4 regions of the Micromonospora sp. NPDC093277 genome follow, and region 4 is predicted to be linked to each of the others. Evidence: riboswitches for the same ligand, from Rfam matches in the RefSeq annotation. Region 4 holds a riboswitch; each other region holds the start of a gene.
What was found. A riboswitch is a leader RNA that binds a small molecule or an ion and turns the genes downstream of it on or off. The one in region 4 is predicted to bind cobalamin.
Positions count from the first base shown of each region.

Region 1: linked by a shared signal. The riboswitch ahead of ACIRG9_RS05560 (ribonucleoside-diphosphate reductase subunit alpha) and the one ahead of ACIRG9_RS07585 (prenyltransferase/squalene oxidase repeat-containing protein) in region 4 are both predicted to bind cobalamin.
Region 2: linked by a shared signal. The riboswitch ahead of ACIRG9_RS26885 (ABC transporter substrate-binding protein) and the one ahead of ACIRG9_RS07585 (prenyltransferase/squalene oxidase repeat-containing protein) in region 4 are both predicted to bind cobalamin.
Region 3: linked by a shared signal. The riboswitch ahead of ACIRG9_RS21025 (hypothetical protein) and the one ahead of ACIRG9_RS07585 (prenyltransferase/squalene oxidase repeat-containing protein) in region 4 are both predicted to bind cobalamin.

Region 1 is NZ_JBIWJO010000002.1:207,180-210,355, reverse strand. Features, by position in the region: gene ACIRG9_RS05560 (ribonucleoside-diphosphate reductase subunit alpha) at 1-1,297, opposite strand, end outside; cobalamin riboswitch at 1,468-1,682, opposite strand; gene ACIRG9_RS05555 (M1 family metallopeptidase) at 1,788-3,176, opposite strand, start outside.
Region 2 is NZ_JBIWJO010000014.1:180,909-184,084, forward strand. Features, by position in the region: gene ACIRG9_RS26880 (iron chelate uptake ABC transporter family permease subunit) at 1-378, opposite strand, end outside; gene ACIRG9_RS26885 (ABC transporter substrate-binding protein) at 447-1,454, opposite strand; cobalamin riboswitch at 1,464-1,637, opposite strand; gene ACIRG9_RS26890 (hypothetical protein) at 2,054-2,224, opposite strand; gene ACIRG9_RS26895 (hypothetical protein) at 2,340-2,612, opposite strand; gene ACIRG9_RS26900 (hypothetical protein) at 2,867-3,176, opposite strand, start outside.
Region 3 is NZ_JBIWJO010000009.1:140,757-143,932, reverse strand. Features, by position in the region: gene ACIRG9_RS21030 (cellulose-binding protein) at 1-784, opposite strand, end outside; cobalamin riboswitch at 1,174-1,387, shown strand; partial or broken gene ACIRG9_RS21025 (hypothetical protein) at 1,435-1,959, shown strand; gene metE (5-methyltetrahydropteroyltriglutamate--homocysteine S-methyltransferase) at 2,043-3,176, shown strand, end outside.
Region 4 is NZ_JBIWJO010000002.1:647,990-651,165, forward strand. Features, by position in the region: gene ACIRG9_RS07585 (prenyltransferase/squalene oxidase repeat-containing protein) at 1-1,864, opposite strand, end outside; cobalamin riboswitch at 1,950-2,082, opposite strand; cobalamin riboswitch at 2,234-2,448, shown strand; gene ACIRG9_RS07590 (acyl-CoA thioesterase) at 2,564-3,076, shown strand; gene ACIRG9_RS07595 (LysE family translocator) at 3,080-3,176, shown strand, end outside.

The DNA.
Region 1 (3,176 bases), 440 kb from region 4:
GCACCACGTTGCCCGGCTCGGCGGTCTGGTTGCACAGCCGGTTGGCCGCGTCCTTGAACGTCATCCACCCGTTGCCGGTCTGCGCGAGCGTCCGCATCATCCGCCCGTACAGCTCCCGGGCGGGCACCTGCCGCACGAAGCGTCCCTGCGCCTCCGCCGCCCGGTACGCGGCGTCGAACTCCGCCCCCCACAGGTCCGGCAGCTCGGGCACCTCGTCCGGGTCGAACAGCGACCACATCGCGTCCGCCTCGACCCGGCGCATGAACTCGTCCGGAATCCAGTTGGCCAGGTTCAGGTTGTGGGTACGCCGGGCGTCCTCGCCGGTGTTGTCGCGAAGCTGGAGGAACTCCTCGACGTCCGGGTGCCACGGCTCCAGGTAGACGCAGGCCGCGCCCTTGCGCCGGCCGCCCTGGTTCACCGCCGCGACGCTCGCGTCCAGCGTCCGCAGCCACGGCACGATGCCGTTCGACTGCCCGTTGGTGCCGCGGATCAGCGCGCCCCGGGAGCGGACCCGGGAGAACGCGATGCCGATGCCGCCGGCGAACTTGGACAGGTTGGCCACCTGCGCGTAGCGCTGGTAGATGGAGTTCAGCTCGTCGCGTGGGGAGTCGACCAGGTAGCAGGACGACATCTGGGTGTGCCGGGTGCCGGAGTTGAACAGCGTCGGTGAGCTGGGCAGGTACGCCAGGCTGGACATCAGCCGGTAGAAGTCGATCGCCTCGCCGGGGGTACGCGACAGCCCGCAGGCCACCCGCAGCAGCCAGTACTGCGGCGTCTCCAGCACCAGCCGGCTGGTCGGGTGCCGCAGCAGGTACCGGTCGTAGACGGTGCGCAACCCGAAGTACTCGAACCGCAGGTCCCCCGCCGGGTCGACGGCGTCGTCGAGCTTGCGCGCGTGGGCCGCGACGAAGGTGGCGGTCTCGTCACCGATCAGCCCCTCGGCGTGTCCGCGCCGGATCGCCTGGCTGAACGAGGCGATGCCCTGCCCGCGTACCTCCTTGTCGACGTATCCGGCCAGCAGGCGGGCGGCCAGGCGCGAGTACTGCGGTTCCTCGCCGATCAGCTCGGCCGCGGTCTGGATGGACAGCCGGTCCAGTTCGTCGGTGCTCGCACCGTCGTAGAGGCCGCTGATGGTGCGGGTCGCCACCCGCAGCGGGTCGACGTCGGTGAGGCCGTCGGTCCACCGTTCGACCGCGCGGACGATTTTGTTGACGTCGACCGGTTCGCTGTCGCCGTTGCGCTTGCGGACGTGCATCTGCGGGCGGCGCTGCCCGGGCGGGGCGGCTTCGCCCGGCACCGCGCCGGCGGCCGGGTGAACCTCGGTGACTGTCACTACGCACTCCTCGCGAGCTCGGGACCGGATGGTCCTCGGCGCGCGGGTGCGGACACCGGCGGGCACGTGCCGGCGTGGCGGTGCCCGGTGGCGTCGGCCGTCCCGCGCGGCCTCGGACCGTCGCGCGCCCCGTCGAGGGCGTGCGACGCGCTGGCAGGTCTTCGGACTCGCGGGCACGACCGGCCGGAACCGGTCTCCTACTGGCCGTCGCTTCCCGGACCACAGGTCCAGTGCTGATGACGGCGGTCGTTCCCACTCACCGCTGCGGGGCAGTCCCGGATTCCCACCGGGTTCCCTCTTGCCTCGGCCGCCCTGGAAGGACGGTCGAACCAGCTGCGTCAGACACCATATATGGTTGTGCCGCCACCCGAGCAACACCAGATGTCGCGTCGGTGTGTCGGCTTCGTCTCACCGCGGTGGCCCCGCGACCGAAGGGTCGCGGGGCCCGCCGGTGTCACCAGGTCGTGGGCTTGCCCTTCTGGTACAGCCACACGTCGAAGAAGGTGCCGAGGTTCTGCCCGGATTCCTTCTCGGCCAGCGCCATGAAGTCGGCCGTCGAGGCGTGGCTGTAGCGGTTGCCCGCCGCCCACTCGCGGAGGATGCGGAAGAAGGTCTCGTCGCCGACCTTGCCGCGCAGCGCGTGCAGGGTCATCGCGCCCCGGTTGTACGGGATGCTGCTGAACATGTCCACCGGGCCCGGGTCGGCGAGGACCGTCTGCCAGAACGACGACGACGCGGCCCGACCGTAGTTGCTGCTGCTGTTGAAGGTCGACGCGACCGACGCGCCGCCGTTGTACTCGGTGTACATCCACTGGGCGTACGTGGCGAAACCCTCGTTGAGCCAGATGTCCGACCAGCGCTCCGGCGACACGCTGTCGCCGTACCACTGGTGGGCCAGCTCGTGCGCCATGGTGCTGACGCTCGCCGCGCCGGAGAAGATCGGCTTGGTCTGCGTCTCCAGGGCGTAGCCCACGTTCGGGGCCCGGTCGATGATCGCGCCGGTCGAGGCGAACGGGTACGGGCCGAACTTCGAGGAGAAGAAGTCGATCATCTTCGGGAGCTGGGAGACGGCGCTGGCCGAGCCGGCGACCTGCCGGGGGTCGACCGCGATGTACACCGGGACCCCGCCCGCCGTGGTCGTCTCGGTCACCACGAAGTTGCCGATGGTGATCGTCGCCAGGTAGCTGGCCATCGGCTCGGTCGAGTCCCAGACGAAGGTGGTCCAGCCGTCGCTGGTCTCCTGGGAGAGGAGCTGCCCGTTGCCGACGGCGGTGAGCCCCTCCGGCACCTTGGCCGTGAAGCGGAAGGTGGCCTTGTCGGTCGGGTGGTCGTTGGTGGGCAGCCAGGCCGGCGTGCCCTGCGGCTCACCGGCGACGAAGGCGCCGTCGTCGGTCGGCACCCAGCCTTCGATCGACCCGTCCGGGTCGGTGATCACGGCCGGTACGCCGGCGTACTTCACCACCACGGTGAACGTCTGCCCGGCCTTGAGCTTCGGGCGCGGGGTGACGACCAGTTCCTGACCGTCGCGGGTGAAGGCGTGTGCGTGCCCGTTGACCGTCAGCGAGGAGATTTCCGGGCCGCGGAAGTCGAGGTTGAACTGGTCGAGGTCCTGTGTGGCGACCGCGGTGATGGTGGCGGTGGCGTCCATGAACCGGGTCGCCGGGTCGTACGAGAAGTCGAGGTCGTAGTGCTGGACGTCGTACCCGCCGTTGCCCTGGTCCGGGAAGTAGGGGTCGCCGATGCTCGGCGCGCCGGCCGAGTAACGGGGGGCGCCAGGGTTGCCCGGTGCCGCGCCGGCCGCTTCCGGTGCCACCGCAGATCCGGCGGCCACCAGTGCGACCGT
Region 2 (3,176 bases), on a different contig from region 4:
CGCGGCGAGCGCCCCCGCGAACGCGCCCCCGGTGAGCGCCGCAGCACCCGCGCCGAGGCCCAGGACCAGAACGGCGACGGCGCCCAGCGACGCCCCGGAGGACACGCCCAACAGGTACGGGTCGGCGAGCGGGTTGCGGGTGACGGTCTGCATGACCGCCCCGGAGGCGGCGAGCCCGGCCCCGACCACGGCGGCGCCCAGCACCCTCGGCAGCCGCAGTTCCCACACGATATGGTCGCGCAGCAGCGGCACGTCGGCGCTCGTCAGGCCGAGATGGTCGGTGATGACCAGCCACACGGTGCCCAGAGACAGGTCCGCCGGCCCCACCGTCACGGCCGCGGCCACCGACAGCAACAGGCCGCCCGCGAGCACGGCCACCACGGCCACCATGCGCACCGCCCGGACCGGCCGCGCCGGGGCCTTCGCCAGCCGGGTGGTAGCGGCGGTCAGTTGCCCACCCCGCCGATACCCCGGGTCAGGGCCTCCACGGCGAGCACGTTCCGCACGCCCGCGGAGGTGGAGGAGAAGTCCAGGACGACGTACCTCTTGTCCTTGACGGCGGGCAGGTCCTTGAGCGTCGCGTGTTTTTCGAGGAAGGCTTGCTTGGCGGCGGCGCGGTCCCAGCTCGCGTCGATGAGCACGATGACCTCCGGGTTGCGCTCGACGACGGTCTCCCAGCTGGTGTCGGCCCAGCTGCCGTTCAGGTCGGCGAAGATGTTGGTGACCCCGGCCGCAGACATGATCATGGCCGGGCTGCCGCAGCAGGCGCCGGCACTGGGCGCGTCGTTGCCGCCGTCCCACCACAGCACCCGCGTGCCCTTCGCGCCCGCTGACACTTTCGCAATGCGCTCCTGCTGGTCGGCGATCAGCGTCTCGGCCCGCTCCTTTACGCCGAAGACCGCGGCGATCTCACGGATCTCGGCGAACACGTCATCCATCGTCAGCCTCGCCGGCCGCGTGTCCTTCGGGCAACCGGCGGCGGAGATGTACGTAGCCACGCCCAGCTTCTGCCAGTCGGCGCGGTCGCCGACCCCCTCGTCACTGAACGCGCTCGCGAAGGAGGCGTAGACGAAGTCGGGCGCGATGTCGAGCAGCTTCTCCTTCGACGGATACTCCTTGGCCACTACCGGTACCTTCGCGTACGCGGCGGCGTACTCGGGCAGCACCTGGTCGTCGAGGAAGGCGGTGCCCGCCATCCGGTCCTGCAAACCGAGCGCCAGCATGATCTCGGTAGCAGACTGATTCATCGTCACCGCCCGCGCCGGCGGCTTCGTGACCGTGACCGGCGTGCCGCAGTTGGTGACTTCGACCGGCCCGGCCTCGGCGGACGCCGTGGTGGCGGGCTTGTTGTCGCCGGTCGCGGCGCAGCCGCCGACCAGGGCGAGCAGGACTGACAGCGGCGCAGCAACGCGCCAGGACACAGGGGACCGCATAACGGGACCACCTTCCAGCACCTCGTGGACGGGTCGTGCAGGTGCCGTGGCCGGTCTCCTGGCTGACGGGTGGTGCGCCGGTGGCCGGCCTTCCCAGGCATGCGCCCAGTGACCTTTCGGTGGCCTCCAGCATCCCGATCACAGTGGCGAGGGCCGCACCGGTCTCACACCGGCTTCCCGAACACCACGGCCAGGCCACCCTAACCAACCCTGGCGGCATCGTCACCGTGGCCTAGGTCATGGTCGGAGACCACGTTGCTTCACCGTGTCGGCTCACGCGAGGTGTTGTCCGATCCGCCCAGGGGCGACGCCACAAACGGCTGGGCGAAGGCGCTTGACCGGTGACCGGGCTGCTGTTCTTCGCTGCTGTACCGGCCTCGATCGCGGCAACATCGGCCCGGGTCAGGTCCGCTGACCAGCTTGTGAGCGGACCGGAGGCTATGGCCTTAGAGACCGTGTTCGCGCTGCGGTGGCTGATCGGCCCGCGGGAAGGTCAGTCGGACTGGCGCCTATGGAGCCCACCTTCACCGACAACGCCCTGCTTGCCTTGCGACCCAACACTGCAGCAGGAGTCCGCGTCCAAGCCAAACGCGTGAACCCAGCAACAAGACAGATAGCCCTCAACCAACCGGCGGCAGCCACGGCTCCGCCACGGCGGCGAGCAGCCGTGACGCTTGCGGCCGGTCCGGCCAGGCCACCCGGCGGTAGACACCCTCGTCGAAGAACTCGACCACGATGCGGCCGTGGCCGGTGACCAGGTCCTCCGCGCAGTTGCGCTGCCGCCGGCACAACGACGCCGGTCTTGCTGGTCGACGTGGACATGCGGCCGTAGAAGGCAAACCGCAGCCCCACCCGTGCCGGGTCAGCCACGGCGGCGAGTAGCCGTGTTGCCTGCGGGCGGTCCGGTCAGGCCACCCGGCGGGAGACACCCTCGTCGAAGAATTCGGTCACGACCCGGCCGTGGCTGGCGATCAGGTCGTCGGCGTAGTTGCGCTGCCACCGGCACGACGACGCTCGATCCTGGAAGTCGACGGTGGACATCCGGCCGTAGAAGGCGAAGCGGATGCCGGGTGGGGGTAATGTTGTCGGTCGCCGCGTCCGTTGGCGGTCTCGCTGGTTTGGCTGCCGTATCCACCAGCCGAGCAGGTCGCGGCCGTCGACTTCCTGCGCGTATTGCATCAGGACCCTCCCCGCACGGCGTTACAGCCATCCGGTTCTATACGGATGACTAACGATGCAGGGACGGTGGACACCCGGCCATCGGGGTTATCCAGGAAGGCGATCTCGACTCGGGCGCTGGCTTTCTTCGGGATGATCGACAAGATGCGGACGCTCCGAGGTCGCGTCGTCTCGTTGCCGGTAGGCCCGCTTGTCCCCGACAACGAACCGGGCCGGATCGCTCCTCATTCATCACACCTTAGTGCTGCTCGGCGTTAATTCGTCGGGGGTTGGGTCCAGGCGGTGGGGTCGTTGAGGTGGAGGCTGCAGGCGCAGTCGAGTGCTTCCTCTGCGGTGCCGGTGGTGTGGCCGCTGGGCAGGTACGAGTCTTCGTATCTGTCTTTGCTGGCGAGGTAGATCGCGAAGCCCCACTGGTTGGCGTAGCCGCGGTAGCGCAGCCGGATCAGGGGCAGGGTGGTGCCGTCGGCGAGTTGTCCGTCGACGTAGGCGAACACGCCGCGGTAGCGCACCGACACCGTGGTGAGGGCAGGCCAGTGGGTGCGGGCGTGAGCGCCCAGGCGTTGG
Region 3 (3,176 bases), on a different contig from region 4:
CGCCCGACTCGCCGGCGATGCCGCGGAAGATCGGCACACCGCCGCTACCGGACTCGATCGGCATGGTCAGGGCGATGCGCTGGTCGAAGGCGCCGATGGCGAAGGTGCCCTTGCCGTAACGGGAGCAGCCGGTGACGCCGATGGAACTGGGCCTGATGATGCTGCCGCCGGACTGCTCGACGACGTCGATGATGCGGCTGACGCCCCACGCCCAGGCGGCCAGGATGCCGGTGCTGCTGGTGTTGCCGTAGATGGTGTAAAAGGCGCCCTGCTTGTTGTTACGCGCCGTGCCCTCCTTGCCGACGGCGAGCGGGTCGTAGTTGATGATCGCTACGCCGGCGCCGAGGATGGTGGAGGTGTCCGCGCCGAGCCCGCCCACGACGACGACGGCCGGGAAGGGTCCGCTGCCGCTGGGCAGTTGGACGCTCGCCGAGAAGCTCGCGTTCTTGCCGTTGTGGCTGACGTTGACCGTGATGTTGCTGTTGGAGACCGTGCCGGTGACGCTCGTCGGCTTTGCCGGCTTGCTGCCGTAGACATACTGCTCGGCCAGCTTCTTGATCTCCGCTCGACGGCACCGCCAGTCGGAAGTGGTGGTGATGCGTGTGCCGTTGATCCTGGTGAAGGGGTCGGGCAGCTGCGAGTTCGAGGTCAGTGTGGCCGAGCCGACCTGGCAGTCGGCACCATCGTCCTCGACGGCGGCGAGGGCGGGCCGGACGGTCGCCACGATCGCGACGAGTCCCGCGACGAGGGACAGCGCGGCCAGGATGGCGATCCTCGCTTGCATCTTCAGGCGTCCTAAGGTGACGGCCACAAGGGCTCCTTCCCGGGAACGGCGGTGGGGAAACGACCGTGATGGATGCACACGGAAGTCCTAAAAGCCTCACGCCGTTCACTGAAGCGTGTCAATGGGTTACCCGCCTGAAACACTTTCGGGCGACGGGCGGCCGACACCGGAGGAGCCCCACCGGCGGAGCGGGTCAGGAGGTGGGGTGCACCAGTTCGACCAGGATGCGGGCACGACCGCGCCGGCGGCGTCGAGTGCGACGCGTTCGTTGCCGGCCTGCTCATAGCCCAGCAGCGGTATCAGTGTCGCTCCATCCGAAACGCCCCACATGCCGTGGGCGGCAAAGAACCCGGGGACGGGCACGCCGACCACAGAGCTCATTGAGCGATACGATGGGCGGTGGTGTTGGTTCGCCGGGCCCAGAACGGGCGCGGCGTCGTAAGAGGGAACCCGGTGTGAATCCGGGACTGCCCCGCAGCGGTGAGTGGGAACGACCGCCGTCATCAAGCACTGGACCGTGAGGTCTGGGAAGCGACGGCCAGTAGGCGACCATGCTGGTCACGCCCGCGAGTCCGAAGACCTGCCCGCACCGCGCACACCGCCCGGTGTGCGCCGCCGACGGTCTCTCGGGACGACCGGGCGGAGCCGGCATGTCGCCGTCCCCTCCCTCCCGGTCGTCGTGGGAGTCCTCGGGCACCCTCGAGGGAAGGAATCTGATGACTATCCCGTTCGGTCAGAGCACCGTGCTCGGCTATCCACGGATCGGCGGCAACCGTGAACTCAAGAATGCCGTCGAGGCCTACTGGGCGGGCCGGATCGACGCCGCCGAGTTGGCGACTGTCGCCGCTCAACTGCGGGCCCAGGTCTGGCAGACCCTACGCGACGCCCGCCTGGACGCCATCCCGTCCAACACGTTCTCCTACTACGACCACATGCTCGACACCGCGGTGGCCGTCGGCGCCGTCCCGCAGCGTTTCGCCCGGCTCGGCCTGGCCGACCTGGACACCTATTTCGCCATGGCTCGAGGCGTCGATGCCGAGCCGCCGCTGGAACTGACGAAGTGGTTCGACACGAACTACCACTACCTGGTCCCCGAGATCGGCCGCGGCACCCCCTTCGCGGCGAACACCGTCAAGGCACTGCAGGAATACCGTGAGGCCCGCGAGCTGGGCATCGAGAGCCGGCCGGTGCTGGTCGGGCCCGCCACCTTCCTGCTGTTGGCGAAGCCCTCCGCGCCCGGCGAACAACCTTCGACCGGTTGCCGGACCTGGTCGAGGTGTACGCCGACATCCTGCGGGCCCTCGCCGACAGCGGCGTGCGGTGGGTGCAGTTGGACGAGCCCGCCTACGTGGCCGACCGCAGCGGCGCCGAGATCGACGCGCTGCGCGAGGCGTACACCCGGCTGTGCGCGACCGATCGGCGGCCGGCGATCTTCGTCGCCACCTACTTCGGAGAGCTCGGCGACGCACTGCCCGCCCTGCTGGACACGCCGATCGAGGCCCTCGGCCTGGACCTCGTGGCCGGTCGGGACAACCTGCAACAGCTCGCCGCTGCGGGTCATCTGCGCGGCAAGACCATCGTGGCCGGGCTCGTGGACGGCCGCAACGTCTGGCGTACCGACCCGCGCGCGGCGGTGGCGGCCGGCGCCGCGGTCACCGGACTCGCCGACCAGGTCGCGGTCTCCACGTCGTGTTCGCTGCTGCACGTGCCGGTGGACCTCTCCGCCGAGACCGCGCTCGACCCCGAGTTGCGCCGTCGGCTGGCCTTCGCGCGGCAGAAGGTGGATGAGGTCGTCCTGCTCGGCCGCGCCCTGCGCGACGGCACCACGTCCCTGCCCGAGCCGGTTCCTCCCGCCCCCGCAGCCTGGCGCGACGACACCGTCCGGGGTCGGCTCGCCGCGCTGCGCCCGGTGGACCGGCAGCGTGGCGCCTATTCGCGGCGCGCGGCGGCTCAGCAGGCCCGGCTGGGCCTGCCGCCGCTGCCGACCACGACCATCGGCTCGTTCCCGCAGACCGGCGAGCTGCGCCGGGCGCGTGCCGAGCACCGGGCCGGCCGGCTCGACGATGCCGGCTACACGCAGCGGATGCGCGCCGAGGTCGAGCAGGTCATCCGCCTTCAGGAGCGGCTCGGGCTGGACGTGCTCGTGCACGGTGAGCCGGAACGCAACGACATGGTCCAGTACTTCGGTGAGCAACTGGCCGGCTTCGCCGCCACCGAGCACGGGTGGGTGCAGTCCTACGGCTCTCGCTGCGTCCGTCCGCCGATCATCCACGGCGACGTGGCCCGCAAGGCGCCCATGACGCTCGCCTGGTCCACCTATGCGCAGTCGCTGACCGAGCGCCCGGTCAAGGGCATGCTCACCGGCCCGGTGACGATCCTGGCGTGGTCGTTC
Region 4 (3,176 bases):
CGGCGATGAGGTCATGGCCGCCGAAAGATCGTGGATCATAGCCGCTGGCCTGGGCGAGGAGCGCAACCTTGCCGATCGCGCCACCCGACGGGTACGAGGTGCCGACGCCCAGCCAGCTGTCCACCGTGAACTCGCTGTCGCCGACCTTGCCGCCACCGCGGATGAACTCGATGATCGCCCGCAGCTTCGAGTCATCTCGCCCCGTCGCGGCCAAGGCGAACGCACCGTCGATGGAGAGGCCGAAGTCGGGGTAGCCAGGGAACGACTCATAATATCGGCCGTCGATGAGCTGCTTCGGCCCGACGAGCCACTCCACCCCCTTGGCGAGGTCTGGTGTGGGGCCCTGTGGTGGCTCGCCGCCGAGCGGGTGACTCAGAGTCGCGAGGTTGCCTCCGGCCAGCGTGGCGACCGCCCCCGAGGTTGCCACCAGGTCGGATTCGGTGATCGTGGTGTCCGCCGCGAGTCCTCCGTCGCCGGTGATGCGTGCGGTGAGGAAGGCGATCGCCTCGGCAGCCGGTTGGGTGGCGGCGGTCGCGATCAGCCCTTGCGCCGCGAGAGCCGTCACATACGTCTCGGGCGCGGCGGCACCGACGTAGGGCAGGAAGCCGCCGCCGGGCTGCTGCGCTCCGGTCAGGTACTGCCTGGCAGCGGTAATCGCGGCGTCGTGGCCACCGAGAACGGTCAACGCGAGAAGCGCCGTCCCGGTGTTCGCCGGGTCCTGCGTGCACAGTTCGCCAGGAGCGATCAGGGAATCAGCGAATCCGCCGCCGGCGCACTGCCACTGCAGCAGCCGCTCGACCGTCGACGCCGGAGGGGTGATCCCGGCGCGGCGCAGCGCCAGCAGTGCTGTCGCGTGTGCCGACGGGGACGAGGATCCGGCGAAGTCTCCCGCGGCCGCGCAGCCTGCCAACGGGTCGAGGGCAGTACACACCCGGTCGGTGAGCACCGCCGTCAGGTCGCGTCCACCGAACGTGTGCGGATCGCCACCGGTGATCGTGACGAGCAGCGACAGGCTGGCGGCGTTGTACTGATTCGGGGGCGCGGCAGCGCCGTCGGGGAAGACTGCCGCGTCGACGTGCGCGGCGAGGTAGTCGAGCAGCTTCGCCAGCGCGGGATCCTGACCACCCGCGGCGGCGAGCGCGGTGGCCACGACGATGGTGCGGGTGAAGTCGACCGTCTCCCAATCGGCGTCGTACACGTGATCGCCGTCGGTCAGATTCCCGGCCAGGAAGGCGGTCGCGGCGGCGATCTGGGCCGGGGTGGGCTGGGCACCGGGGCCGCCGGGCCCGATGGTGGGTGTGGCGGTCGCAGGCGGGGTGGTGCCGGCAGCGCGGACCTCATCCGGGGTGAAGGTCGGCTGACCCGTGGTGCCGCCCACGTCGGTGCCGCCGTAGACCCAGGCCTGCACCTCGCCGTGGCCGGGCACCTTGGCCATGGCGCCCAGCGGGCTGTAGGTCCAGGTTCGCTGGCCGGGTGGGGCGAACCAGTAGGACCAGTAGGCCGTCGCGGGTGGGGTCAGCGTGCACGCCTCCTGGTCGGGCTTGGGGTACTGGGTGCCCGCTTCGAAGGTGGCGTTGCCGATCCGGCAGATGAATCCGGGTCCGTCGTGGACAGTCCCGGTGGTGGTGAAACCCGCCTCGTGCAACAGATCGAAACCTGTGGTCGGCGTGGCGTCACAACCACGCAGCACCTGACCGCCCCAGGGGCGGAAATCGACAGCGACGACGGCGCCGTTGGCCGGTGTACACGACTCGATCGGGTCAGCCGCGGCCGGCACGGACACCACGACCGTGGTGATGCCGAGCGTGATCAGTGTCGCGAGGGAAGCCCACAGGCGGGATGATCGGCGGGCGGGAACCGGCATGACGCACTCTTCCAGGGGTGAGCGGCGCAGACGCGGACCCCGAACCGGCTCCCCGGCGCGATGCCCGCGCCGTGACCTCGACGACGCTGACGTGGCACCTCCAGCCAGGTAATCCGACTCGTCCCTGACGGGACCTACGGTTGCGGGCCAGTGCCGGAATTTGACCGGCTTCCCCTGATGCTGGAGCACCCCATCGCAACACACGCTCTTCGCCAACGTCAATCCTCGACGGGCGTCACCTGGATAACAGCAAGGCGTTGATCGATGTCGACACGCGCTCGGGGTTCGGTGAGCTGAGCCGGCGGTTCGGGCGAGGGACGTGGCTCACAGCCGGCTCCGGCACGACCGAACGATCGGTCGGAGCCTTGTAGGGTGGAGAACGGCGCTGGTTCGCCCGGTCCCTGACCGGGCGTCGTAAGAGGGAACCCGGTGGGAGTCCGGGACTGCCCCGCAGCGGTGAGTGGGAACGACCGCCGTCATCGGCACTGGGCCGCCCATGGCCTGGGAAGCGACGGCCAGTAGGAGACCGGCACGTCCGGCCGCGCCCGCGAGTCCGAAGACCTGCCCGCGCTGCGCACACGAGGGGTGTGCGCTGCCGTCGACCTCGCGGGCGGGTCGTGCGGGTGACACGCCATGGGGCGTGTCCTCGACGTGCGCTCCGGCCGGTCCGGCGGTCTGCTTCCCGAGGACGGACGACCCATGCACGACACCACCACACTCGCCGGCCGGCCGCCGTCGGCCTCGCGCCTGACCATGTCGCAGATCATGGACCAGCACCACACCAACCTGATGGGCACCGTGCACGGAGGGCGGATCCTCAACCTCATCGACTCCGTCGCCGGGGTGGTCGCCGCACGGCACTCCGACGGACCTGCGGTCACCGCCGCTATCGACGAGACCGCCTTCCTCCGCGCGGTACGGGTCGGTGACGTCGTCCACGTCGACGCCCGGATCACCTGGGCTGGTCGCAGTTCGATGGAGGTCGCCGTCAAGGTGAGCGCGGACAGGTGGGACCGAGCGGTACCGCCGGTCGATGTGGCGACCGCGCACCTGGTCATGGTCGCGGTCGACGACGACGGCCAACCCCGTGTCGTCCCGCCGCTGCTGCCGCAGACCGACGAGGACCAGCGCCGCTACCGCGAGGCGCAGATCCGCCGCGAGCACCGGCTGGCGTTGCGGCGGGCCCTGCTCGACGGCGCCGAGGAGGACTGAGACATGCTCGGACTGTCCGCGGCGACCGTCGCCGGCTACCTCGCCGCGATCACCGTCCTCATGGTCACCCCCGGCCCCGACATGATGTTCGTCCTGGCCA